Regions from separate parts of the Lottiidibacillus patelloidae genome, predicted to be linked through region 3. Evidence: riboswitches for the same ligand, from Rfam matches in the RefSeq annotation. Region 3 holds a riboswitch; each other region holds the start of a gene.
The links. Region 3 has a riboswitch for cyclic di-GMP ahead of CIB95_RS10545 (HD-GYP domain-containing protein). Riboswitches for the same ligand answer to the same signal wherever they lie in the genome.
Positions count from the first base shown of each region.

Region 1: it holds a riboswitch for cyclic di-GMP, as region 3 does, so the genes downstream of both, CIB95_RS05785 (type II secretion system protein) here and CIB95_RS10545 (HD-GYP domain-containing protein) in region 3, are expected to answer to the same signal.
Region 2: it holds a riboswitch for cyclic di-GMP, as region 3 does, so the genes downstream of both, CIB95_RS00725 (DUF192 domain-containing protein) here and CIB95_RS10545 (HD-GYP domain-containing protein) in region 3, are expected to answer to the same signal.

Region 1 is NZ_NPIA01000002.1:333,395-341,523, reverse strand. It holds gene CIB95_RS05795 (type IV pilus twitching motility protein PilT) at 1-1,012, shown strand, start outside; gene CIB95_RS05790 (type II secretion system F family protein) at 1,013-2,221, shown strand; cyclic di-GMP riboswitch class II at 2,324-2,407, shown strand; gene CIB95_RS05785 (type II secretion system protein) at 2,425-3,036, shown strand; gene CIB95_RS05780 (prepilin peptidase) at 3,113-3,877, shown strand; gene pilM (type IV pilus biogenesis protein PilM) at 3,890-4,885, shown strand; gene CIB95_RS05770 (PilN domain-containing protein) at 4,882-5,469, shown strand; gene pilO (type 4a pilus biogenesis protein PilO) at 5,469-6,488, shown strand; gene CIB95_RS05760 (SPOR domain-containing protein) at 6,603-7,601, shown strand; gene CIB95_RS05755 (Maf family protein) at 7,716-8,129, shown strand, end outside.
Region 2 is NZ_NPIA01000001.1:117,042-125,170, reverse strand. It holds gene CIB95_RS00770 (type II secretion system F family protein) at 1-548, opposite strand, end outside; gene CIB95_RS00765 (type II secretion system F family protein) at 554-1,510, opposite strand; gene CIB95_RS00760 (CpaF family protein) at 1,507-2,946, opposite strand; gene CIB95_RS00755 (AAA family ATPase) at 2,957-3,760, opposite strand; gene cpaB (Flp pilus assembly protein CpaB) at 3,796-4,464, opposite strand; gene CIB95_RS00745 (pilus assembly protein TadG-related protein) at 4,475-5,398, opposite strand; gene CIB95_RS00740 (TadE family protein) at 5,413-5,796, opposite strand; gene CIB95_RS00735 (A24 family peptidase) at 5,790-6,305, opposite strand; gene CIB95_RS00730 (Flp family type IVb pilin) at 6,382-6,591, opposite strand; gene CIB95_RS00725 (DUF192 domain-containing protein) at 6,606-6,956, opposite strand; cyclic di-GMP riboswitch class I at 7,052-7,144, opposite strand; gene CIB95_RS00720 (YitT family protein) at 7,294-7,878, opposite strand.
Region 3 is NZ_NPIA01000005.1:102,654-110,782, forward strand. It holds gene murJ (murein biosynthesis integral membrane protein MurJ) at 1-155, shown strand, start outside; gene CIB95_RS10520 (PIG-L deacetylase family protein) at 160-1,074, shown strand; gene CIB95_RS10525 (O-antigen ligase family protein) at 1,074-2,546, shown strand; gene CIB95_RS10530 (GNAT family N-acetyltransferase) at 2,539-3,378, shown strand; gene CIB95_RS10535 (WecB/TagA/CpsF family glycosyltransferase) at 3,434-4,144, opposite strand; gene CIB95_RS10540 (nucleotide sugar dehydrogenase) at 4,175-5,449, opposite strand; cyclic di-GMP riboswitch class II at 5,796-5,880, shown strand; cyclic di-GMP riboswitch class II at 5,913-5,997, shown strand; gene CIB95_RS10545 (HD-GYP domain-containing protein) at 6,014-6,610, shown strand; gene CIB95_RS10550 (class I SAM-dependent rRNA methyltransferase) at 6,739-7,932, shown strand.

The DNA.
Region 1 (8,129 bases), on a different contig from region 3:
AGCATCAAATCAACTTAAAGCATCCGATATTCACATTACTGTCGGTGTTCCACCAATTTTTCGTATTAGTGGTGATTTAAAAGGATTTGGAAAAGATATTGTAACGAAAGAACAAACCGCACAAATGGCAAAGTCAATTATGTCAGAAGAAAAATGGGAAGAGTTCCAAGAAAAAGGGGAAATAGACTTCTCATATAGTATTCCTGGCTTTTCCCGCTTTCGAGTAAATGCCTTTAACCAACGTGGTAGTGTTGGTATTTCAATTCGAATGATTCCAACGAAAATTCCGAATATTGATGACTTAAACATGCCACAAGTCGTGAAAGATATGACAAAGAAACCACAAGGACTTATTCTTGTAACAGGTCCAACAGGTAGTGGAAAATCAACAACATTGGCTTCAATGATTAATTATATTAACCAAACGATGTCTAAACATATCATTACACTGGAAGATCCAATTGAATTTGTTCACAATCACGGTAAGAGCATTATTAATCAACGAGAAGTTGGGGCAGATACACAAAGTTTTAATAACGCATTACGTGCCGCATTAAGACAAGATCCTGATGTCATTCTCGTCGGAGAAATGCGTGATTTAGATACAATTTCAATTGCAATAACTGCAGCGGAAACAGGTCACTTAGTCTTTGGTACGTTACATACGCAAAATGCGCCATCTACCGTTGACCGAATTATTGATGTATTCCCATCAAGTCAACAAGAACAAGTCCGTGTCCAATTGGCATCAGTTCTAGTTGGAGTCATTTCACAACGACTTTTCCCAACAGTGGACAAAACTGGACGAAGAGCTGCAACGGAAATTTTAGTTAATAATTCCGCAGTAGCTAACTTAATTCGAAATGAGAAAATTCACCAAATCGTAAACGTCATGCAAACGTCAAAAGCGACGGGCATGCATACGCTTGATATGGATATACAACGTTTAATAGATACTGGACAAGTTGCCGCTGAAATAGCTGAGCCGTTTTTATCTGAGGGGGCAAAGTAGATGCCGCACTTTAAATATGAAGGCCGTGATATAAAAGGCGGCAAAAAATCTGGTAAATTAGAAAGTGACTCGAAAAGAGAGGCACTAGTTAGCTTAAAGGAAAAAGGAATTCGCGTACTTAAAATTGAAGAAGTAGAGCTTAATTGGTGGGAAAAAGATATATATATTGGAAACCCGGTCAAGATGCAAGATTTTGTAGTTTTTTTAAGGCAGTTTGCCACGCTTCTAAAAGCAGGTGTTACGGTCGTTAAATCTACAAACATTCTTGCACACCAATCTACGAGTAAACCGTTTCGTAAAGCTCTATTTGCCATTGAAGAAGATTTACGTACAGGAATTTCTTTTTCCGAAGCTTGCGGAAAACATAGTAAAATCTTCCCGTCATTATTTACGAACATGGTTAAAGTGGGAGAAGCTGGTGGTAACTTAGATGATACACTGGAAAACTTGGCAGACTATTACGAAAAACAAGAATCAACCCGTGCAAAAGTAAAAACTGCACTCGTTTACCCAGCGTCTATCGGTATTTTTGCCTCAGGAGTTATCATTTTCTTACTTGTTTCCGTCGTACCGACATTTGTTGGCATGTTTTCTGACTTCGGAGCTGAACTTCCATTTATCACGCGTTTCGTTATGGGAGCAAGTGAATGGATGCAAAGCTTTTGGTGGTTAATCATCGTTGTCATTATCGCTATCATTATATCTCTCAAATATTTACGTAGTAATAATAAATCAAGATATTATATGGACTTAATTGCTTTAAAAATACCATTATTCGGAACGATATTACAAAAGGCAGCAATTGCTAGATTAACGAGAACTTTAAGCTCATTAGTTGGTAACTCAGTTCCGATCCTACAAGCAATATCCATCGTCGAAAAAATCATTGGCAATGAAATAATGGCTAAAGTTTTACGCGAATCACGCATCTCTTTGGAAGGGGGAAACTCCTTCACAGAACCATTGGAAAAACATTGGGCTTTCCCGAAATTAGTAACGCAAATGATCGCTATTGGTGAGACGTCTGGTGCATTAGATACTATGCTCGGAAAAGTTGCAGACTTTTACGAAACGGAAGTAGAAAACGCAACGGATAAATTAAAAGCTATGATTGAGCCAATTATGATCGTCAGTTTAGCTTTAATCGTTGGTGGAATTGTCCTTGCCATTGTCGTTCCAATGTTCACAATTTTCGACCATGTCGGCTAGGAAATTTGAACTAAATCTATCAAATTGTCGAATTTGGTAAATTATTCTGAAATGTAAAATTTTTGCTAGTTTTTTGTAGAAATATACTATATAATAAGATTAATCATTGGCGGAAGTGATGAAAATCTATCTTTATGTGGGCACTTTGATAGATTGGAACGAGTAGTGCAACCGGCCAATATATAAAAAAGGGGGAAACACAAATGAAGAAATTATTAAACAATGAGAAAGGTTTCACACTAATTGAGTTACTAGCTGTAATCGTAATTCTAGGAATTATCGCTGCAATCGCAGTACCAAGTATTTCAGGAATTATTGATAATACCAAGAAGGATGCTCACTTAGCTAATGCAGAAAGTATGATCGATGCAGCTAAATATGCTGTAGCTTCTGAAAATGATGTCTTACCGACTGGACACTTAGACAAAGTATATTTTTCACTAACTTGGTTGGAGGAAAATGGTTATGTTGAAACTTTAGAAGACCCAGATGGAGGGGTATACGCTAAAGAAGCTTCTGCAGATGTAGTAAATCCAGTAGCTGCAGATGGCACCAAACGCTCTACAAAACCTGCAACGGGTTCATATGTTTTAATTGAAAAAGTAGAAGTTTCTGGTAAGGCACCAAAATATAACTACTATGTGTATCTAAATGGGTCTCAACGCACTTTAATATCTATAGCTGATGCTACTGCTACTGATGATATTTCCACTTTTTATGATGAAGAAACACAAAATGGTCCTGTTTTAGAGTCGAAGTTATCTCGTGACATGATTATTGAAAACCAAACTCCAGCTCCAGTTCCAGCTGGTTAATTAAATTGCAAATATAAAAATATAGAATGAGGATAACCCCCGGGTTATCCTTATTCTATATTAGGAGGTGCATCCAATGGATTTTTTCATAATCTTTTATTCTTTCATCTTAGGTCTTTTAATAGGTTCGTTCCTTAATGTTGTCGGATTACGCGTGCCTTTAGGCAAATCGATCGTTAAACCACGTTCTGCTTGTACGACGTGTAAACGTACATTAACAGCAACTGACTTAATTCCTGTAATTTCTTTTTTGTTTTTTGGAGGAAAATGTAAAACGTGTGGCGAAAAGATAAGTATAATGTATCCTACTGTCGAATTATTGACTGGGTTACTTTATGCCTACGCTGCATATAGCATTGGAATTGAATGGGAGCTTTTAGCTGCATTTCTATTAATATCTTTAGGAATGGTAATTATTGTAACAGATATTTCATATATGCTAATTCCAAATAAAATTTTGTTATTTTTTGCAATAGTTATAATTCCTATTCGTGTATTATCACCTCTTACCCCTTGGTGGGATGCCATTGTTGGGGCAATAGTTGGTTTTGTTCTTCTTTACTTCGTTGCGGTTGTTAGTAAAGGTGGAATGGGCGGAGGAGATGTTAAGCTATTTGCCGTGTTAGGCTTATTTTTAGGTTTAAAGGGTGTTTTATTAACGTTTTTCTTATCGACATTTATCGGCGCGGTTTTCGGCATCATAGGACTAATTTCTGGTAAAATTAAACGTAAACAAGCAATTCCTTTTGGACCATACATAATAGTTGCATCATTAATTGCTTATTTTTTCGGAGAGCAAATGATTATGTGGTACATCGAACAGTTTTTCTCAAAAGGATAGGAAGTGAAAATAGTGGGTTTTGATTTAAGTTTTAAGCCGAAAAGAAAAGTTAACATTGTCATCAAGGACCATGTTATTCGTTATTTAGAGTTAAAAAATAATGGAAAAGAAATAGTAGTAAAAGATTGTAAGGAAAGATATTTGCCAGATGGCGTTATTAAAGAAGGTAAGATTCAAAACAGAGAAAAACTAACTTTTATTCTGGCAGAATGTGTAGAAGAATGGAAGATTAAAAATCGTGAAGTGCAGTTTATCGTTCCAGATCAAATTATCGTTATCAGGCGTGTTCAAGTTCCTGGTGATTTACTAGAAGACGAAATTCAATCACATTTGTTTTTAGAATTAGGTGCTAGTATTCATTTACCATTTGAGGAGCCGTTATTCGAGTTTAAATTACTGCCAAATTCTGAGCAAAAGAATAAGCAAGATATTCTTCTAATTGCTGCCCCTGAAGAAACGGTTGAACAATACCGTCAGTTATTAGAAGATGTGTCGTTAGATGCTGTTGTTGCTGATATTTCTTCCTTATCGATTTATCGGTTATATTATTCAGCAATGGAAGATGTGGAAAATGAACATTTACTGCTTATTCAGTATGACCTTTCGTCTGTAAATTTAACAATCTTCAATGAAGAGTTCCCTGTATTTTCAAGACATATTGTTAATGAATTTGATGAAGGTTCATGGGAAGTATCTGACGGTAAAATTGCATGGACGAAAAATGAGGAAGACTTGCAAGCTGTTATTGAGGAAGACATAGTAGAAATGGATCGTGTGATGAATTTCTATCGCTTTACGTTAACAAAAGGCAAGGAAGAAATTACAAAAATACTAATCATCGGTGATAATCCATATTTAAGTGATGTTATTGGTAAAATGAAAGATCGTTTCACTGTGCCAATTATGTCATTTGATGAAGGTGTATTCCAAACGGATACAGGTGAAGCACTGCCACGCGAGCAGTACTTAGCACTAGGATTAGCACTTAAAGAGGTGCAAACGAAATGAACGTAGAAATTAATTTATTGCGTGAGAAACCTAAAGCGCACCCTATTTTTAGAATTTTAATTTACATATTAATCGCAACTGTGTTAGCAAGTGGAGCTTTTATGTATGTTAAATATAGTAGTGTCTCCAGTGAAATTGAAATGCTAGAAACGAAGATAAAAAGTGCAGAGGCGGAACGTATAGCTCTTGAAGCGAAAATAACTGATATGCAATCTGGATCTTTTATTGATGAATATGTACAAGACGTCAATAAGATTGAAGCATTCCATTTTTCTAGTGTTGGTATTTTAAATGATTTTGTTAAATTATTGCCTGAGCGTGGTTATTTTATTGATTATACTTTCTCTGAAAATGGTATTGTCGATATTTATGTTAAATTTGATACGCTGCCAGAAATGTCAATGTACACGGACGGTTTAAGTTCATTGTCATTTGTAACAAATGTTAGTTTAGATGATATTGAAATTAAAGAGGTTTCTAATAATGAAAACGAAGTATTACCAAGATTTTATGTGCAATACTCGATTACATTAGATTTAGAAACTGTAAAAGCTGTTCAAGCAGAACAGGAGGGAGGAGAATAATGAAAGACTTATTTAGAAACCCTCTCGTTCTCTTCATCTCTATAACAATGGTTACTGTATTAATTATTGCATATATATATGTAGGTATGATAAATCCATTAGTTGCTGAAAAAGAAAAGCTCGAGAAAAAGCAGAAAATGGAGGCAACGCTTTTACTTAGTGCGAAACAGCGTGTGTCTGACACGCAAAATGATACAATCGTCCAATTAAAATCGCTCCATGATCAAGTGCCTGCGAAAGCTTATGTTGGCCAATTTTTGTTTAGTATTGAAAAGGCGAAAGTTATCTCAGATAGTGAAATTTTAAATTTAGAAGTAACGCAACGAGTACTTGAAGATGAGCAAACGAATAAAGTAACAGTAGCGCTTTCGGTTACGTCACCAAATTATTTCGCAATGCAGACTTTCTTGAAATCATTAGAAAACAATACGCGTATTACGACAATCGATGATTTAAGTTTCTCAGAAGATGGCGAAGCTGGAACGGCTGATAACTCGTTTGCACAACTAAGAACACAAGGGGAAGTGGTTTACGATGTTACTTTATCTACTTATTTCTTCCCAAAATATAAAGCAGAGTTAGAATCATTACCAATGCAAGAAATTTATAATGTTGGATCGAAAACGAACCCGTTATTTGGAACGAAAGTAAACCCTGATGACGTTGAATTGCATGCGGTATTAAATCAATATGTCGTTGCGATTAATAATAATGATGCTGATGGATTGGCGAGAATTTTCACAACAACTTCAACTGAAGATGAAAGCTCTCAGGTAGCAGCACATGCGTCAGAACTTATTGGGCAAAACTTACATGTCGAACTCCTTTCTGTAACGATTGATACAGTGCGAAATTCGCAAGCTTCTGTCAACTACGTACAGAAAGTAAGTAGTAATGATGAAGGTAGTGACTATAAAAGCCGAATTATTGAAGGAACGTATGTATTAAAGAAAATAAATGGCACATGGAAGATCCATGATATTTTCAAAATAAATGAACTGTTTTTATCGACTGAATAATATGTCGATAATCGCTTAGAACAAGACGACAAAAGTCTTGTTCTTTTTTTTTTTCATTATGATAAGGTGAAGAAAAGTTGAGGTTATCCACTGAAAAGAAAGGGAGTGGGAAAAGTGGACAAGCCAAACAGACAAATAAAAATTACCTTTGACGACAATCGGAATCAGAGAAAAGAGAACGAATTTAAAAAAGCAGAGGAAGAAATTGCAGCCACTGCTGAAAGAGAGATCAACAACGACGATATTTTATTTGCTAGTGACCCAAGCAATAAAGATAATGCGAATTACTTGCGCAACGTTTTAAAAAACAAGTCAAATCGCAATAAGAAATTTATTGTTATTCCAAAGCACTTTTTCTTTCCTATCGCTTTAGCATTGTTCATTGGGATATCACTCGGTGTCATTATTTTAAAAATGTTTAGCACGACTGGACAAACAGAAGACGTACCAGTTAACGGCAACGGTACACCAGCAGTAGTTGATCAAGGGGATGAAGAGGAGGATCCTCCTAATACGAAATCTCCGGTTACTTCGGATTTGCCGAGTTTAGCTGTTAACATTATTCAAATAGGTGTCTATTCTTCGCAAGCAAAAGCAGATGAGATCATACAAGAGGTTAAAAATAATGGGCTTGTAGCGGCCTCGCTTGAAAACGAAGGATTGTTTTATGTATTTGTAGGGGTAACGTCAACAAAAGATCAAGCAATGGCGTTAAGCAGTAATTATAGTTCAGCTAATGAAGAGGACCCGTATGTAAAAGAGTTCGTCATGAAAGGCGGCACTTTTTCTAGTACAGACAGTAATAAGGTTGCTCTAGTAGAAAATGCAGCAAAAGAATATTCAGAGCTCGTCTTGTTAACTTCAGCAGCATTGACGACTGGATCTTTTGACGAAAAGAAATGGTCTGAAGTAAAAGAAATGATAACATCATTAGAAGGTATCGCAAGTTCAATCGAAACGTTGACGAGCGAAGAAAAAACATTTGTCACAAACGTCATAAATGCAGGTAAGAGTTTTAATGAATATAAGGAAAGTGGACAAGCTAGCCATTTATGGGCAAGTGAGCAACATTTATTAAACGCGTTAACGGTATATGGATTATTATTTAAATAGTAAATACTAGGAATTCATGAGTAATGAATTCCTTTTTGTTTCAGAATATCTATAGTAAGTGTCATAAAACGAAAAGTATTGTCGAAAAAAATAATGGGCGTTGGAGGGGAGTAAATGAAAAAATTAATCTTAGCATCAGGATCTCCAAGACGGAAAGAATTGCTCGAGCAAGTGAATCTAACTTTTGAAATAATCGTCAGTGATATTGAAGAAGTCATGAATGAAAAAGATACCCCGGCTAATATTGTTCAGTCATTAGCACAGCAAAAAGCAAAAGATGTTTTCTCGAAAAATAAAGATTGTGTAGTTATTGGGGCAGATACGATTGTTGCGATCGGTGATAGAAGATTAGGGAAACCAAAAAGCAAAGAAGAAGCAGTAGAAATGTTACAATTATTATCTGGGAACACGCATTCCGTTTTTACCGGAGTAGCAATCGAGACATTAGAAAAATCTATCACATTTTATGAAGAAACAAAAGTAATGTTTTGGAACCTTACGAAAAAGGATATAGATACATACATCCAA
Region 2 (8,129 bases), on a different contig from region 3:
CCAAGTGCTGAATCAAACCCTAACCCTGCTTCTAAACTAACTGTTAATAAATCAAGAATGTCTGGTAATTCTTTTAAGGCAAGGGCAAAGCGTTTTTTCATTTTTCCTTTTAAATATTGATTTGGAAATAGTAAGCTTACAATGGTACCAATGAAACCAAACACAAAAATGCTCGACGTATTTCCTTGGAGTAAATATCCGTAGTAACCAAACACAACTGGCAACAATAAAAATAAAGCGATTTGAAATAACCGAAAGTCTACTGGCGTCATATTAAAAGGTGATCCTGCCTGCAAGAGTTTCTTTTCTAAAACGTCTTGTTTTTCTCCAGGCATTTTCCGTTTATAATTTTTCTTCATTTCGTTTAAAATTGGTACGACAATTCTCTTAATAAACGTTTCGCCAGCTTCTTGATCTTTTTCTTTCACTTGTCTCGTTTCTGTAATCATAGCAATTCTTCTATTAATCTTGTCATTTCGTTCAACTCGAAACTGCATTAGTGAGAAAAGAAACAGAGTAGTACTTATGAAAAATAACATGTATATCATGATTATTACACCTCAATTACTGTCATTTTTCTTATGATAAAAAAGCCAATACTTCCCGAAAATACACCACCAGCTAGCATCATGATTCCAACGGGATGCTGGAACAACAATAAAATGTATTCTGGTTCAATTAAGTAGATAAAGAAACCTACGAATACTGGTAGTAACCCAATTACTACACCGGATATTCTGCCTTGGGCAGTTAATGTTACTAACTGGCGCTTGATTTTAATTCGATCTCGAATTGTTTGAACAATTTTCTCTAATACTGTTGCTAAATTCCCGCCAACTTGACGTTGGATGACGATTGCTTGAATCATTAAATCTAAATCATCACTTGGCATTCTTTCTTTTAATAAATTAAGAGCATCTTCAACAGATGTGCCATACTGCATTTCTTTTAATACAGCTTTTAACTCTTCTTCCATTGGTCCTTCTGATTCCTCAGCAACTGTCTGTAGCGCTTGCGGGAAACTAAATCCTGCTCTTAATGATCCAACTATTGTCGCAATCATATCTGGCAGTTCGGCATTAAATTTTTCCATACGTTTTTTTTGTTTACTTTTCAACCACCACTTAGGGAATAAGAACCCTATAACGACTCCTAAAAATAAAAATGCAATTTTACCAGTTATTAAGTAAAATAAAAATCCTAAAAATGCAGTTGAAAGTAGCTTAAATATAATATATTCTTCTGCTTTTAATGGGACTCCAGCTCTTGAGAGCATTAAATCTAACTTCGGATTTGCCTTTTTAACAGTTCTTTTTTTATTTTTACTTTGTTTAGACAATATTACTTTTAATGTCTCGCCAAAGCGTTGCCTATCAATCTTTTTATTTTCATAACTTAAATAGTGTCTATACCTACGTTCTAACCTCTTTTCACTTCTGAAAACTAATTGAAATAGAGAATAAAAAAGCAATGTTGAGGATAATAGTGTAAAAGATATGATTATAATCACTTATCCCACTCCGTTCCATTAATAAACACACTCGGTGGTATATGAAGACCTGAACTTTCTAATCGTTCGTAAAATTTAGGACGAACACCCGTCGGCATTAACCTACCAATAACCTTCCCTTCAGGTGTCACGCCTTCTTGTTTAAATGCAAATATATCTTGCAACACAATGACATCACCTTCAAGCCCTTGAACTTCAGTTATGTTTGTAATTTTTCTCGACCCATCTTTTAATCTACTTTGTTGAATGATGACATCAATTGCACCTGCAATTTGTTCACGAATTGCCTTTATCGGGAGATCAATTCCAGCCATCAACACCATCGTTTCTAATCGTGAAATCATATCACGTGGACTATTTGAGTGACCGGTGGCTAATGAACCATCATGTCCAGTATTCATTGCTTGTAACATATCAAGAGCTTCTCCACCACGGACCTCACCTATTACAATTCGGTCAGGACGCATCCGTAAGGAGTTTTTAACAAGGTCTCGAATTGATATTTCGCCTTTTCCTTCAATATTTGCAGGTCTTGATTCTAGTGAAACAACATGGTCTTGTCCTAATTGAAGCTCCGCAGCATCCTCAATTGTTATAATTCGTTCATCATTTGGAATAAATGAAGACAAAACATTTAATGTAGTCGTTTTTCCAGAACCTGTTCCTCCACTGACAAACATATTTAAGTGAGCTTTTACACAAGCATCTAGAAATTGTCCCATTTCTTCTGTTAATGTGCCAAAACCAACTAAATCATCAATCTTAAATGGGTCTTCAGAGAACTTTCTAATTGTTATTGTTGGACCGTTTAAGGCTAATGGAGGAATAATTGCATTAACACGAGATCCGTCTGGAAGACGGGCATCAACCATCGGGCTACTCTCATCAATCCTTCTACCAATTGGTGAAACGATTTTTTCAATGACTTGAAGAACATGTTCATCATCGCGGAAATTTACATTCGTCAACGTTAACTTTCCTTTTCTTTCTGCATAAACCATATTTGGTCCATTTACCATCACTTCTGATACATCCGGGTCAAGAAGAAGCGGATTAATCGGTCCAAAACCAGTAATATCATTTATTAAGTCATCTACTACTTTTTTTCGTTCTATACCTCTAAATGTGTCGTCTTCCTTAATCATTTCAATTGCCATTTGATCAATCTGTGGAACTATTGCTTCTAAATCATTGTCTTTTGATTGATTAATGATTTCTTTATGGAGGCGGTTTTTTAACTCATTCTGCTTTAATAGCAACTGCTGTTGTTTACTCTCGTCCGTTTTAGTAGTCGTATTACTTTTCGCTACTTTTTCTATCGTTTTTGCTACATTAACAGTTTCGTTCTTCGGAGGGATTTGAGTAGGATTATTTTGTTCAACTTCCTTGTTCTCAATAGGTTTATTTTTCGCTTGTATTCGATCAAGTAATTTCATTTTCCTCACCTTACCTTATTCCAAATAACCGCTTCTTTTGCTTTATTCGCTGTGGCCCTCGCTTTGATGCAATTTGTTCAGCCATCTTGAAAATTGCCTTAGCAACAACATTGGTTGCTCTTCCAGACACAATAGGCGTACCCATATTAAATGATTGAGATACATATTTAAAATCATTTGGCACGAGGTAAGGATTTTCCGTTCCTAATATTTCTGCAACATTCTCTGCATTTAGGACACTTTCCATTGTCGAACGGTTAATAATGTATTCTATTTTGTTAGAATATCCAAGCATATCAAGTGTTTCTTTCATTCGCTTCGTATTTTTAATTGTAGCCATTTCTAAATTAGTTACCAATAAAAGTTTGTCTGCCCTTTCAATAAACGGCAAACTATTTTCATGAAAACCTACGCCAGTATCAACAATGACATAGTCATAAATATCTAACAAAAGTGACGTAATTTTAGTAAGGTTTTCATCTGTAATCATATCTGCATATTCAGGACGATCTGGTGCAACTAAAACATTGACACCACTATTATGTTGGGTTAAGTAGGAAGACATATTGATTACATCTAGTGTTCCAATTGCTTCAATTGCATCTTTAATTGTAAAAGTTTCTTGAATATCCATCGCTAAATTGACATCACCAAATTGAAAATCACCATCAATAATACATACTTTTACTGATCGTTTCGCAAGTGCAACCGATAAATTTACAGATAAAATCGTTTTTCCGACACCACCTTTAGCACCGCCGACTACGATCATCTGCCCTCTTTTGCCAGCCATATTTTCATTTAGCGTCTCCATAATTTGTAACCCTCTTTCTATTCAGTAACCGCAAATTATTGTGCAACTTTTGAATTTACCTTGCTGTAAACAATGAAGTGAATGTTACCTCTTTCACTTGCATTAATTGCTTTTACAGCATCTAATGCTTTTAACTCTAAAGTAACTGAACTATAAGCAGCAAATTCAATATTATTATCAGATTCTACCATTCTACGGTCTACCGCTAGTACTCTAACTTTTTCTAAGATTAATTCTGAAATAAGTTTATCTTTATCATCTTTGATTGTTGCAATTACATCGACATAATCTTCAGGTTCAATTAAGTTTGAAACAGATTGTACAAAGTTAACACCAAGTGCTACAGCTCTGTACCCTTCTTTAATTTTTCTAGAAATAAACTTCTCTTCTTCTTCTACTTTTTGAAGATGGTTTATTAATAGAGTTTCACCTTTAGCTATTGTAGCTATTGCTACCATTCCTTCAATCGCAGATACATCAATAGTGGCATTAGGGTGTACCGTTTTTGTAGGAACTAACATTTCCTCTACCATTTCAGCTGTTATTATTGTATTTTCAGAAATAGCTTGTTTGGCTACGATTACAGGTTGAAGATCTTCTTGCACTACTGGTTGCGGGGTTTGTTTTTGCATATACGTAAAAAACATAAACGTCGTTATTGCTCCTAAAAATAGTGAAATGATTAATGTTACTTTTGCATTCATATTGCCTCACCTACTCTGTCAATCTAATGCCATAAGCACCTTTGTTTTTTGCTGCTGCTTCAATTTCTCCTTTTCCCGCCATTTTAATAAACATACCAGTTACTGATGTGTCATTTTCTGCCATTGGCTTTGTAATAAAGAAATAAGCAAATCCTGTTACTTGGACTTGTTTTACTTGATTTTGATCAACTTGATATGGCTTGTATACATTAACTAAAATAATTCGTTCACAATCCCGCGAATACTGCATTCCTGGACTCCAATTACAAGCATTTACTTTTTCTTGAACACCTGATCTCGTTTTTCCGGCAATGTTACCAGTTTGTGTGTCTATTACATCACCAATACTGACTTTTTCCGGGTAGCCATATTTCAAATTATATTCATAGGTTTGTGCTCCAGGTCCACCAAGTGCCAAAATACCGAAGTTACCTGAATCAACTTCGGTTTGATCAACTTTAAGCTTGTATTCTTGCATAAAATTTAATGCAATTGATTCATCCACACCTAAAGGTGCCACGCCATAAGCGCTTCCTATTTGTCCAATTTCCGCTACGGACCTTACTTTGACAGTAGCGAAATCTATCCCAAACAATGTAGAGAATGCTAGAGGAACTTGTTTTGACATCTCAACTATTACTTTTTGATCATTGTAAACGTGACAGTTTTCTAGACTATTTGTTTCGTTATGAGCTGCAACGATATCATCAACAATCTCTTTTATCATTTTTTCTGACGTATTTTCATCATCATCTTGCATTTTTAATTCTTGTGCTCCTGATAGAACGGCGGCATTAGCTACTTTTTTTAGGTGACTTTTTTCCATATATAACATGCCTCCATCAATGACTAACCCTGTTAACGCAATCATTGCAAGCATGCCGATAACAACAAACACTAATACACCGCCACGCTCATTATTAATAGTTTTCAACCTTTCTCCTCCTATCATTCCACTCTAATTGTTGATTCTGTTTCAATATAAAAAGGAGAAGGTAGCATACTTGAAATTAATGGAGTAATAATTGTTGCTGGATACTTTAGTTGCACTGTAACGTAATCACCAGAGTTTCTATTGGTGTCATTTGGAGTAATCGTAACTTCTAAATCCGCTGGCTCTCCAATATGAATGTAATTTTTAGCAAACTGTGTCACATCACTATCGTTCCAACCTAATCCAGCAACACGAACAGTTTCTTGACTAGTTAAATGGTAGTGAGTATACATATAAAAAACTCGTCCAAAATCAAAAAGTCCAACCATTAAAAGTAGCATTACAGGTATAACTAATGCGAATTCTACGATTGACTGACCTTTTTCATTTTTCACCATAATATAATCCATCTTTCAAGCGCCAATGCTGCAAGTGCTCCTGCAGCAATTGCCACCCCATAAGGATAAGAATAGGATGAATTAAAAACTCCTTCTTTAATAGGTACTTTAATTCCATTTCTGGCACTATGAACACCATATAAAACTGCTGTAAATGCACCACTACGAAATAATATAATACCTAGTGCCATTAATGCTCCGATCATTCCCATATAGATTGCAGTGTACATCACAAAACTAGAACCCTTTAATGCACCAATAAGACCTAAAAGTTTAACATCGCCAGCACCCATTCCACCTAAGAAATACGGAATTAAAAGTAAGCCAAAGCCGACCGAGAAACCTATACCTGCTGTTTTTAAACCTACGAACCCATGGTCAATTCCTTGGATGATAAATGCTAGAAGCAATGCTGGGAAAATGACAGCATTATATATTTTTCTTTCTCTTATATCTGTTACAACACATATACCTAAAATAATTAATAGGATTAATGTAGTAATCATCATTTATCCCTCTTTTTGTATAGTTATTTTAAAATAGCCTTACGTTCGAGAACGTAAGGCTAGAAATATATAAGTTATATTAAGCACCAGTACCACTAGTAGTAGCAGTTCCTCCAGTATCACGGTTTGTTACATTGTTAATTACTTCATTAAACATTGTCATGATTTCATCTCTTAATGTAGCAAGTAGCGCGACAACTCCTACTGCAATAACACCTAAAACTAAACCGTATTCTGTCATCCCTTGACCTTTTTCCTCAAATACTAATCCTTTTAATTTGTTCATCATTTGACAATCTCCCCTTAACCATTATTTTTTATTTGTAATACATGTCCTACTTTTGTATCTGTTTTTGAGATACTTCCAGCAGGTAATTCGATCACCGAGTTTGCATTTTTGACAATGCTTCCAACTTTGCTCGGCTTCATCATGTGAGTGATCTTGACAATCTTCATATCTTTATCAAGATAAATCACATCGATGTCATACTTCATAAAAAATGTGTGGACCGATTGGCAGGGTTGTAGATGCAACGCTTCACCTAATGGCAATTCAGAAGTAAACATTAGCCCTTTTAATCGTTGAAAGAAACGATAGGCTGTTTTAAGTTTATTAGCTAATATTGTGCCATTTGATAGGTTCACTAGCATCATTTACTTTCACCTCCTGAAAATTAAAAAACAACCCTGCCACTTACCGAAAGTGGGGGTTGTTATATAAAAAATAACAACAAATACCCTTGTAATCTTTCGGTAACTGGCTGGCATAGTGTAATAAGATTTACACCTTAGCCCCTGTAGCTTTGCGCCGCTGATTTTCATCAGGTTTGCCTTTATCGAGATTCAGCGTCATTTGTCGTTGAATCTACTATTGTTTGATGTTGCTTGTTTTTATATTAACTAATTATCTAGTAAATTCATATAGTACTTTCACACTATTTTTTCAGACAATTTAAGGTAATTTACTAGAATTCCCCAATTTAATGCAGTTTTATTGTATAACTTCTTTACCTTTTAACGTCATTGAACTTGTCGCAAAGCCTACAGCGGAGATTGTAATGATAGAATAGAGTAATATTTCTTTACTAAATACAAAACCACCTATCATAATAATAACTGTATCTATTAAAAAAATTAGTATTCCAACATTAAGAGATATCCATTGTGTCAATAGTTGAGCAATTAAGTCTGTCCCACCGGTGCTTGTCTCAAATCTCAGCATTAGACCTACTCCTGTTCCAACTAGTAAACCTCCCAATAATGCACTATATAATGGGGGTAAATGAAAGCTATATCTTAGTGGACCAAGCAAATCAATGACAAATGCTGAAACTAACATCCCATGAAGACTATTAAAAAAATAAGATCGATAATATATCCATGCCATAAGATAGATTGGTACGCTAAGGATAATAATCGTTAAACCTACTTTATATCCCCATATATATTTCATAATTAATCCAATACCAACCATTCCACCATCCAATAAATGATATGGAACAATAAATCCATTAATTCCGATTCCTAGTAGAAAACTGCCAATAATTATTGCAATACCCTTTTTCAGCACACTCATCAAGTTCATCCTCCGTTAACGAAACAAGCTATATATAAACTATATGCATGTACCAAAAAAGTATTAATAGAAAAGCGAGGCGAACGCTCAGCGACGTATAAGCTGGAGCACTTTGTTTGAGATAAAGGAAACACAACGAGCGCAGCGAGTTGATGTTGACTTATCGTAAATAAAAAGTGTGAAGATTACTAGTCGTTGTGAGCCGCAGCTGGACAATCAGAAAAGCTGAGACGACTGATCAGCGACGTATG
Region 3 (8,129 bases):
TAATGATTATAAAACCATATTTTTCACAATGGCATGTAATTCTATATTTATTAATAACAGCAGTTTTAGGAAGTATCACTTACGGTGCCTTATTGGTTCTATTTAAAGGTCAAGCTGTAGGATTATTATTCTCTAAGTTCCGCAGAAAAGGATGATATTATGAAACACCACATGATGAAGTTAGCTTCACCATTTGTTATAGCGCTGACTAAAAAAGTATTGGCAAAATATTATAAAGGAAATATGCCACTTGAAGTATTAAATAATAATGAGAAGATACTAATTTTTGCGCCACATATAGATGATGAGACCATTGGTTTAGGAGGAACTTTAATTCAATATAAAGAATTAAATGCAGAAGTACATGTAGTATTTGTTACTAATGGTGCGAAGAGTAATGGTTCGGAAGATCGGAACAAAATAAGAGAAAAGCGTATATTAGAGATAGAGACAATTCGTAATGATCTAGGGATTAGCAGTATATCCTATCTTGATTATGAAGATGGAGAAGTGCGTAGACAAGCCGACCCTGCTGATTTTACAAACTATATTGAAAAAATGAAACCGAGTCTTATTTATACTACACCATTTATCGATGCTCATTTAGATCATGTCCACACAGCCCATACAGTTGCAGAGGCATTAAAAAAATCGACCCATAAACCTAAATATGTTCTTGAGTATGAGATAAATTGCCCATTTCCACCGAATGTTATAAATAGCTTAGTGGATATTAGTAAGACATATAACAAAAAAGTTGAACTTACAAAAGTGTTTAAATCACAAGTAATCGCTTTTGATGGCTTCCACTTACTAGCATTGCTAAAAGCAAACTTAGCATGTGACAGAAAAGTGAAGGCGGTTGAAGGTTTTATTTCGTCAGCACCAGAAACATTCATTCAGAAATCTGCAAAGTTAAAGGCAGCGAACTTAACGAAATTTGACCATGTCTTTAAACAAGTAAATCGTTCTGTAACATTACTATGGGCAATATTTAAAAGTTATCAAGAAAAAAAACAATATTATAAACTAATACAAAGTAAAGAAAATAAGAAACTGCAGGTGAATAGTTAATGGGGAAATTTAATAATGTTTCATATAAAGTTAGTTGGTTAGCTGTTCTTCTACTTTTTCTAGTTGTAACAGCTTTTCAAGAAAATGTTTTAGGATATTTGCTAGGCATTAGTTTTTTTGTATTTGCTTTATTTAGGCCAAAATATGCAATCTTATTATTATTTATGTATTACCCAATACGTCCGTTTATTATTGAATATGTTAGCAGCTTACGATATGTCGGTGATTTAATTATCTTTGGGGCATTATTAAGAATAATATGGAATGGCCGTACTAACGTTAAGAGCTTAATTAATTTTAAAACTTTTGAATATGGATATTTTGCATTTATTATTATTGGTGCAACATCTGCGATATTAAATGATATTTCAGTAACGATGGTAATTATTCAAATTCGCGCATTCATTTTGCTATACCTTATTTACTATATTGTTAGTCGATTGAAAATTACAAAAGCAGATATTAAGCATTTGCTATGGATTACGATTTGGACAGTAATTGTAATAATAATTCAAGCAATATTTGAAAAGCTTTCTGTTCGAACATTGTTCCTACCTGAATCGTGGCAAACTATGCCATTATCGTCAAAAAATAGAGTTCGAATATACGGCATGTTAGGTAATCCGAATACATTATCAATTTATTTATCATTTGTTTTTTTATTTTTCTTTTATGCAAAGAAGTACATTGCTGGAGCGAATTCAAAGTTATTATCCTTTTTAAACCTATCTGTACTAGGGATAATTATACTAACTTATTCTAGAGGAACTTGGATAGGTATCATAGTCATGCTTGCTGTCTATATCGTCTTAACTAGAAAACTTTATATTTTAAAGGATGTACTAAAGACAGTACTTGTTGCAACACTACTATTTATTATGCCAGTAGTAAGCATTACTTCATATATTGAGAGTAGTGAAGAAGGCACAGAAAAGGTAAAGGAAATTCAAAAATATGATCAAGAAGGAAAATCTGGTTTTGTTGATCGTGTCGGAAAGACGTTCAGTGATGACACAATAACATCTAGTAAAAAGTCAGGTAGATTGTATATTGTGGAAAAAGGATATGAAATTTTTAAAGACTTTCCTATAATCGGCACAGGATTCAGTACGTTTGGTGACTCTGCATCGTTGCGAAGAGTATCACCAATGTATGAAGAATATAATATTGGCTACCAATTTTATTCTGACAATCAATATATCCAAGTTATTGTTCAAACTGGTTTGCTTGGGGTTATTGCATTTGCCGTTTTCTTATTACACATGTTATTCATATATTGGAAACGTAGAAAAGAAAGCTTTTCTGCATTGATGGTTAGTGTGCTACTTTCGGCATTTGTTATGGGCCTTGTTTATAACTTGTGGGAAGCGGATATTTTTGGATTATGCTTCTTTGCATTATTAGCAATATCAGTTCGTTCAAAAGAGGAATTAATGTCACTGCATGCCTCTTTGGTAATGAAATATGATTAGACTATATCGCAGAGGTGATGAAACACAAATTAACGTATTGTTTAAAACGGTGTTTCAAAAAGAGCGTACTGTTGAGGAATGGCGTTGGAAGTATGAGACTTTAGGTGCTAAAGACCCGATTATTGTAGTTTATGAAGAGAATGGAGAAATACTGGGGCATGCAGCTTGTATTATCTTTGAGGATAGTGTAGCAGAACGAGTGGATATTATGGTTCATCCTGAGCATCAAGGAAAAGGTATTTACAAACGAATTGTAAAAAGATTAATAGCGGAAATAGAAATGCGTAACATTAAAAATGTTTATGGTTTTCCTGCAGAAGTTGCCAAAAAGGCATTTATTAAATATGGAGGTGCTACAGATTTAGGTAATATTGCATTATTAGTAGCCCCAATTTTAGTAAGAAAAAATTTTAATTGGCGATCAATAAAGGAAGCAAATTTAGAAAAGTTGGCTTCCTATAATACCGATTTAAATTCTATTCATATTAAAAGAAGTGAAGAGTTCCTTAGAAAAAGGTATGTCAAACATCCGACTAATAAATATTACTTCTATGAAGTAGAAGGTGAAGGATACGCTGTTGTTCGCATTAATGGAAATAAAACGTTTTTAATAGATGTAGTCGGGAATCAACCTAAAAATATCATAAAAGAAGTAAGGAAACGTGTTACCACCCGATTTCTCATAAGTTGGGCAGTTAAGAATAGCGATTTTTATAAAGATTTAAAAGGAGCTAAGCTTTTTCATATAAAAAGTCCTATGCCTATAGTCGTTAGGCAACATAATATTGATCAAACGTGGCATTTGACCCAAGCGGACGTTGACTCATTTTAACGAAACACCCCCCTTCCAAAAGAGGAAGAGGGGTGTTTTCTATTGCCTGAAAGAATTACTTCTTCATTAATACACGTATTAGAAACTTTGGTATTACAATTTGTCTTTTCCAGCGCCACGGTTCTTTAACGAGGCGATAAAGCCATTCTAAACCAAATTTCATAAAGATTTCTGGAGCACGGTTAATTCTGCCAGAAATAACATCGAATGAACCGCCTACTCCTTGAAAGATACTAGGTGAGATCTTATCAAGATGGTCTAATATCCAATACTCCTGCCGAGGACTACCAAGGGCGACAAAGATAATATCAGGATTTCCCTCGTTAATAGTTTCAATGATTTTTGTTTCATCTTTTTCATAACCATCTAAAGTTCCACTAACTTGGAGGTTAGGATATTTTCTAATAAGTTCTTGTTTTGCTTCTTCAGCTATGCCAGGCTTTGCGCCATAAAGGAAAACTTTCTTTCCTCTTTCCGCCGCTTCCTCACATAAGTTCAACATCATATCAATTCCTGTAACACGCTGCTTTATTTTTCCACCTTTAAGCTTTGAAGCTAGCACCACACCGATCCCATCTGGCACTTGATAATCTGCACGATTAAGAAGTTTCTTTAGCTCAGGATCGTCTTGAGCCTTCATAACTTTTTCAGGGTTGATCGCGACAATCATTGATTTCTTCTTTTTATTTATATCAGCAAAAATAGCTTCAATTAGGGCAGAATACGTTAAGTTTGATACATTAACACCTAAATAAGTTTCTTTCATTTCACTCACCTTAATAATTCGTATTATATATTATGATTTAGCATTACCAAGTAATGAAACTTCAAACCCAGCAGCTTCCCATCTCTTATGGTCCAAACAATTTTTTGTATCAAGTATTAATTTTGTGCGCAATGCTTCTGCTACTTCAGCAGGCTCAAAATTTTTAAATTCATTATGGTCCGTTAACACTAAAATCATATCAGCATGAGAAACAGCTTCTTGTAAGTTTTGCGTTTGAGTAGGTAATTGATTTTCAGTAATATGAGGGTCATACGTTGTATAATTAATGCCCTGCTCATCTAAATATTGTAGAACTTGTAATGATGGACTTTCTCTCATATCGTCAATATTACCTTTGAATGCTAGGCCAAAAACAGCTACTCTTCCATGTGAAATGCCTTTATTAACTAATGTTTGTTTAACTTTCTCAGCTGTGAACTTTGGCATATTATCATTCGTTGTTCTTGCCAAATGTATCATTTTAGCTAAATCTGGTTGTAACTCATATAAAAACCAAGGGTCGACAGCTATACAATGTCCACCTACACCAGGGCCTGGAGAGTGAATGTTAACACGAGGGTGATAATTTGCTAATTTAATGGCTTCCCACACGTTAACACCGACATTCTCGCTAATTTTAGCTAGTTCGTTGGCAAAAGCTATATTTATATCACGATAAGTGTTTTCCATTACCTTTACCATTTCTGCAGTAGTTGCATCAGTAAGATGAATTTCACCTTCAACAAAAACTTTATAAAGGTCTCTAGTAGCTTCAGCAGAACGTTTATTAATTCCACCAACAATACGGTCATTTTGAACTAATTCCTTAAACACTTTCCCAGGAATTACTCTTTCTGGGGAGTGAGAAATTAATAGCTCTTCACCAATGACATAACCAGTTTCTTCTAGAACCGGGATCATCACATCTTCAACAGTTCTTGGCGGTACAGTGGATTCTAAAATGATAAGATTATTTGGTTTTACATACGGAACGATTGCTTTTGTTGCAGAACGGACGTATTCTAAGTTAGCAGATTTATCATCACGTATTGGTGAAGGAACGGCAATTATAAATACATCAGCCTCTTCTGGTGTAGTCGATACTGTTAAATTGCCAGTATCTATTGCTGTAATTAACTTTTCTTGCAATCCTTCTTCTTCAATATGAAGTTGTTTATTACTAATAAGCTTAACAGTACGCTCATTTATATCGACCCCATGTACTTTAACTCCATGATTAGCAAACATTACTGCAGTTGGTAATCCGATATATCCTAATCCAACAACACATACTTTATTAAACATAAAAAATTCTTCCCTTCAGTGATCAATTAGATATATAAAAAATTTAATAGATTGTTTAATGAAAATCATAAATATGAAACCTAAAAATACCTTCTTATAGTATAAGCATATGATAATGAAAATACCATTAAAAGAAGTTACTTAATAATTGATTGTAATAGAAAATTATAAATTAATAAAATAATATCAATTAATATTTAATCAATACTATTCGTTATCAGTTCTAAAATTAGTTCCGTAGGGCTAAACAAATATCCTTCTGCAAAATTCGACAATATTTTTAAACATAAGGAAAAGTAGCAGCTTCTGTGGTATATTATTTAAAGGTAAAAAAATGATGATTATAATTTATAAGAGATACTTTGACAGATAGCGACATAAATTGGGCGCCTTGCTATCTTGAGTAAGTGGCGCAACCGACTCTGCTTTAGAGTCATTTTTTTTTGAAATAGTTTAATAATTTAGTTAAAAGAGATACTATGACAGATGGCGATATACTTGGGCGCTTAAGCTATCTTGAGTAAGTAGCGCAACCGACTCTTCTATATAATAGGAGGGCTTAATTTGTATGAATTACTTCAACAGTTAAGAAGTGAAAGTGCATTAACAAAAAATGAATATAAAATTCCTTTTTTACTAGAAAAGTTACGAATGCATGATGAAGCAACATACTTCCATTCTGTGAGAGTGGCAAATATATTAGATGACTTCGCAAAGAGTATAAATATAGAAATTGAAAAACGTAAAATAATAAAAAATTCCGCACTAATACACGATATAGGTAAGATATTCATAAATAGTAACCTTTTACAGAAGCAAGGAAAACTAAGCGAATTAGAGTGGGAAGAATTAAAAAAACATGCATTATATAGTGACTTGATCGTTAAAGAACTCGAAATTGATGACGTTGATTATTCAATGATTTTGCATCATCATGAAAATATAGATGGATCAGGCTATATTGCAGGGCTCAAAAATTATGACATTAGTATGAATGTAAGAATGATACGAATTGTTGATAGTTTTGAAGCAATGACAGCAAAGCGCGCATATGCTAAGGCGATTTCGGTCGAGCTAGCCTTAGAAGAACTAAGTGCGTGCAAACACTTTTACGATCAAGAGTTAGTGACAAAATTTCAAAGCTTTGTACAAGTACAGTAAGAATATCAGAGATAGAGAGTCTATTTCAGACACATAGATCTTTGCACTATTTTAATTACATTATTTTATTTTATTTGCTTTTTATGCCAAAATGAAATCAAACAATAGAACGATGAAGGATGGCGAGAATGGAAGTAGAAGTAACGTTAAAAGTGAAACCTAAATATGAAAAAATGTACAAAAGTGGGTATCCACTTATAACAAAAGATGCTATTAGTAATGTAAATACCTTACAAAAGGAAGGGCAGCTTTTTAAACTGATAGCTGAAGACAATTCTTTTTTAGGAAAAGGTTACTTAGGAAAGCAAAACAAAGGGTATGGCTGGGTTTTAACAAATAATAGGAATGAAATTATTAACCAAGCTTTTTTTGAAAAAAAAATAAAAGATGCGGCTGAAAATCGTAAAGTGTTATTTAATAGTGAAGATACAACAGCATTTCGTCTCTTTAATGCTGAGGGAGATGGAATTGGTGGTTTCACTATTGATTATTATGATGGCTTTTATTTAGTTAACTGGTACAGTGAAGGCATATATAAGTATAAAGAGTATGTATATACCGCACTAACAAAACTAGGACAATATCAAGGGATATATCAAAAGAAGCGATTCAACTCAGGTGGGAAATTTATTGAAGAAGATGGCTTCGTAGAAGGAGAAAGAGCTGAATTTCCTCTTATTGTAAAAGAGAATGGGGTAAATTTTGCGATTTACTTAAATGAAGGGGCAATGGTAGGGGTTTTTCTTGACCAAAGAGAAGTGCGTAAAAAAATTCGAGATACGTATGCAAAAGGAAAGACAGTATTAAATACCTTTTCATACACCGGTGCTTTTTCTGTTTTTGCAGCATTAGGTCGAGCTACCAAAACAACTAGTGTCGACTTAGCTAATCGAAGTTTAAGTAAAACGATTGAACAATTTCAACTGAACGGTATAGACCATGAAAAACAAGATATTATTGTAGAAGACGTCTTCCGTTACTTTAAATATGCAAGTAGAAAACAATTGAAATTCGATTTAGTTATTCTAGATCCACCTAGTTTTGCACGCTCAAAAAAATTCACCTTTAGTGCTTCAAAAGATTATAAAAATCTACTAAAAGAAGCAATTGATATTACAGAGGAGAATGGAGTAATTGTCGCTTCAACGAACTGTGCAACCTTTGATATGAAAAAGTTTAAAGGTTTTATAAAGGCGGCTTTTAAAGAACTACATTTAAATTACTCAATTGAAGAGGAGTACTCTCTGCCAGAAGACTTTAAAACAATGAAGCAATTTAAAGAAGGCAATTATTTAAAAGTTGTCTTTATTAGAAAAGCATAAACTAATTGACAGTAGATTTAAGGAAATTGGTAAGCAGACAATTCTTTGTTTGCTTATTTTTTTGTGGAAATTTGCATAAAAAAAATACAAAAGAGCATGAAAAATAAGTGAGAATGAAGTCGAAATATAACTAATTATTAGAAAATATCAAAAAATATTAAAATATTACAAAAATTTACTAGCTTTTCATTAAATTA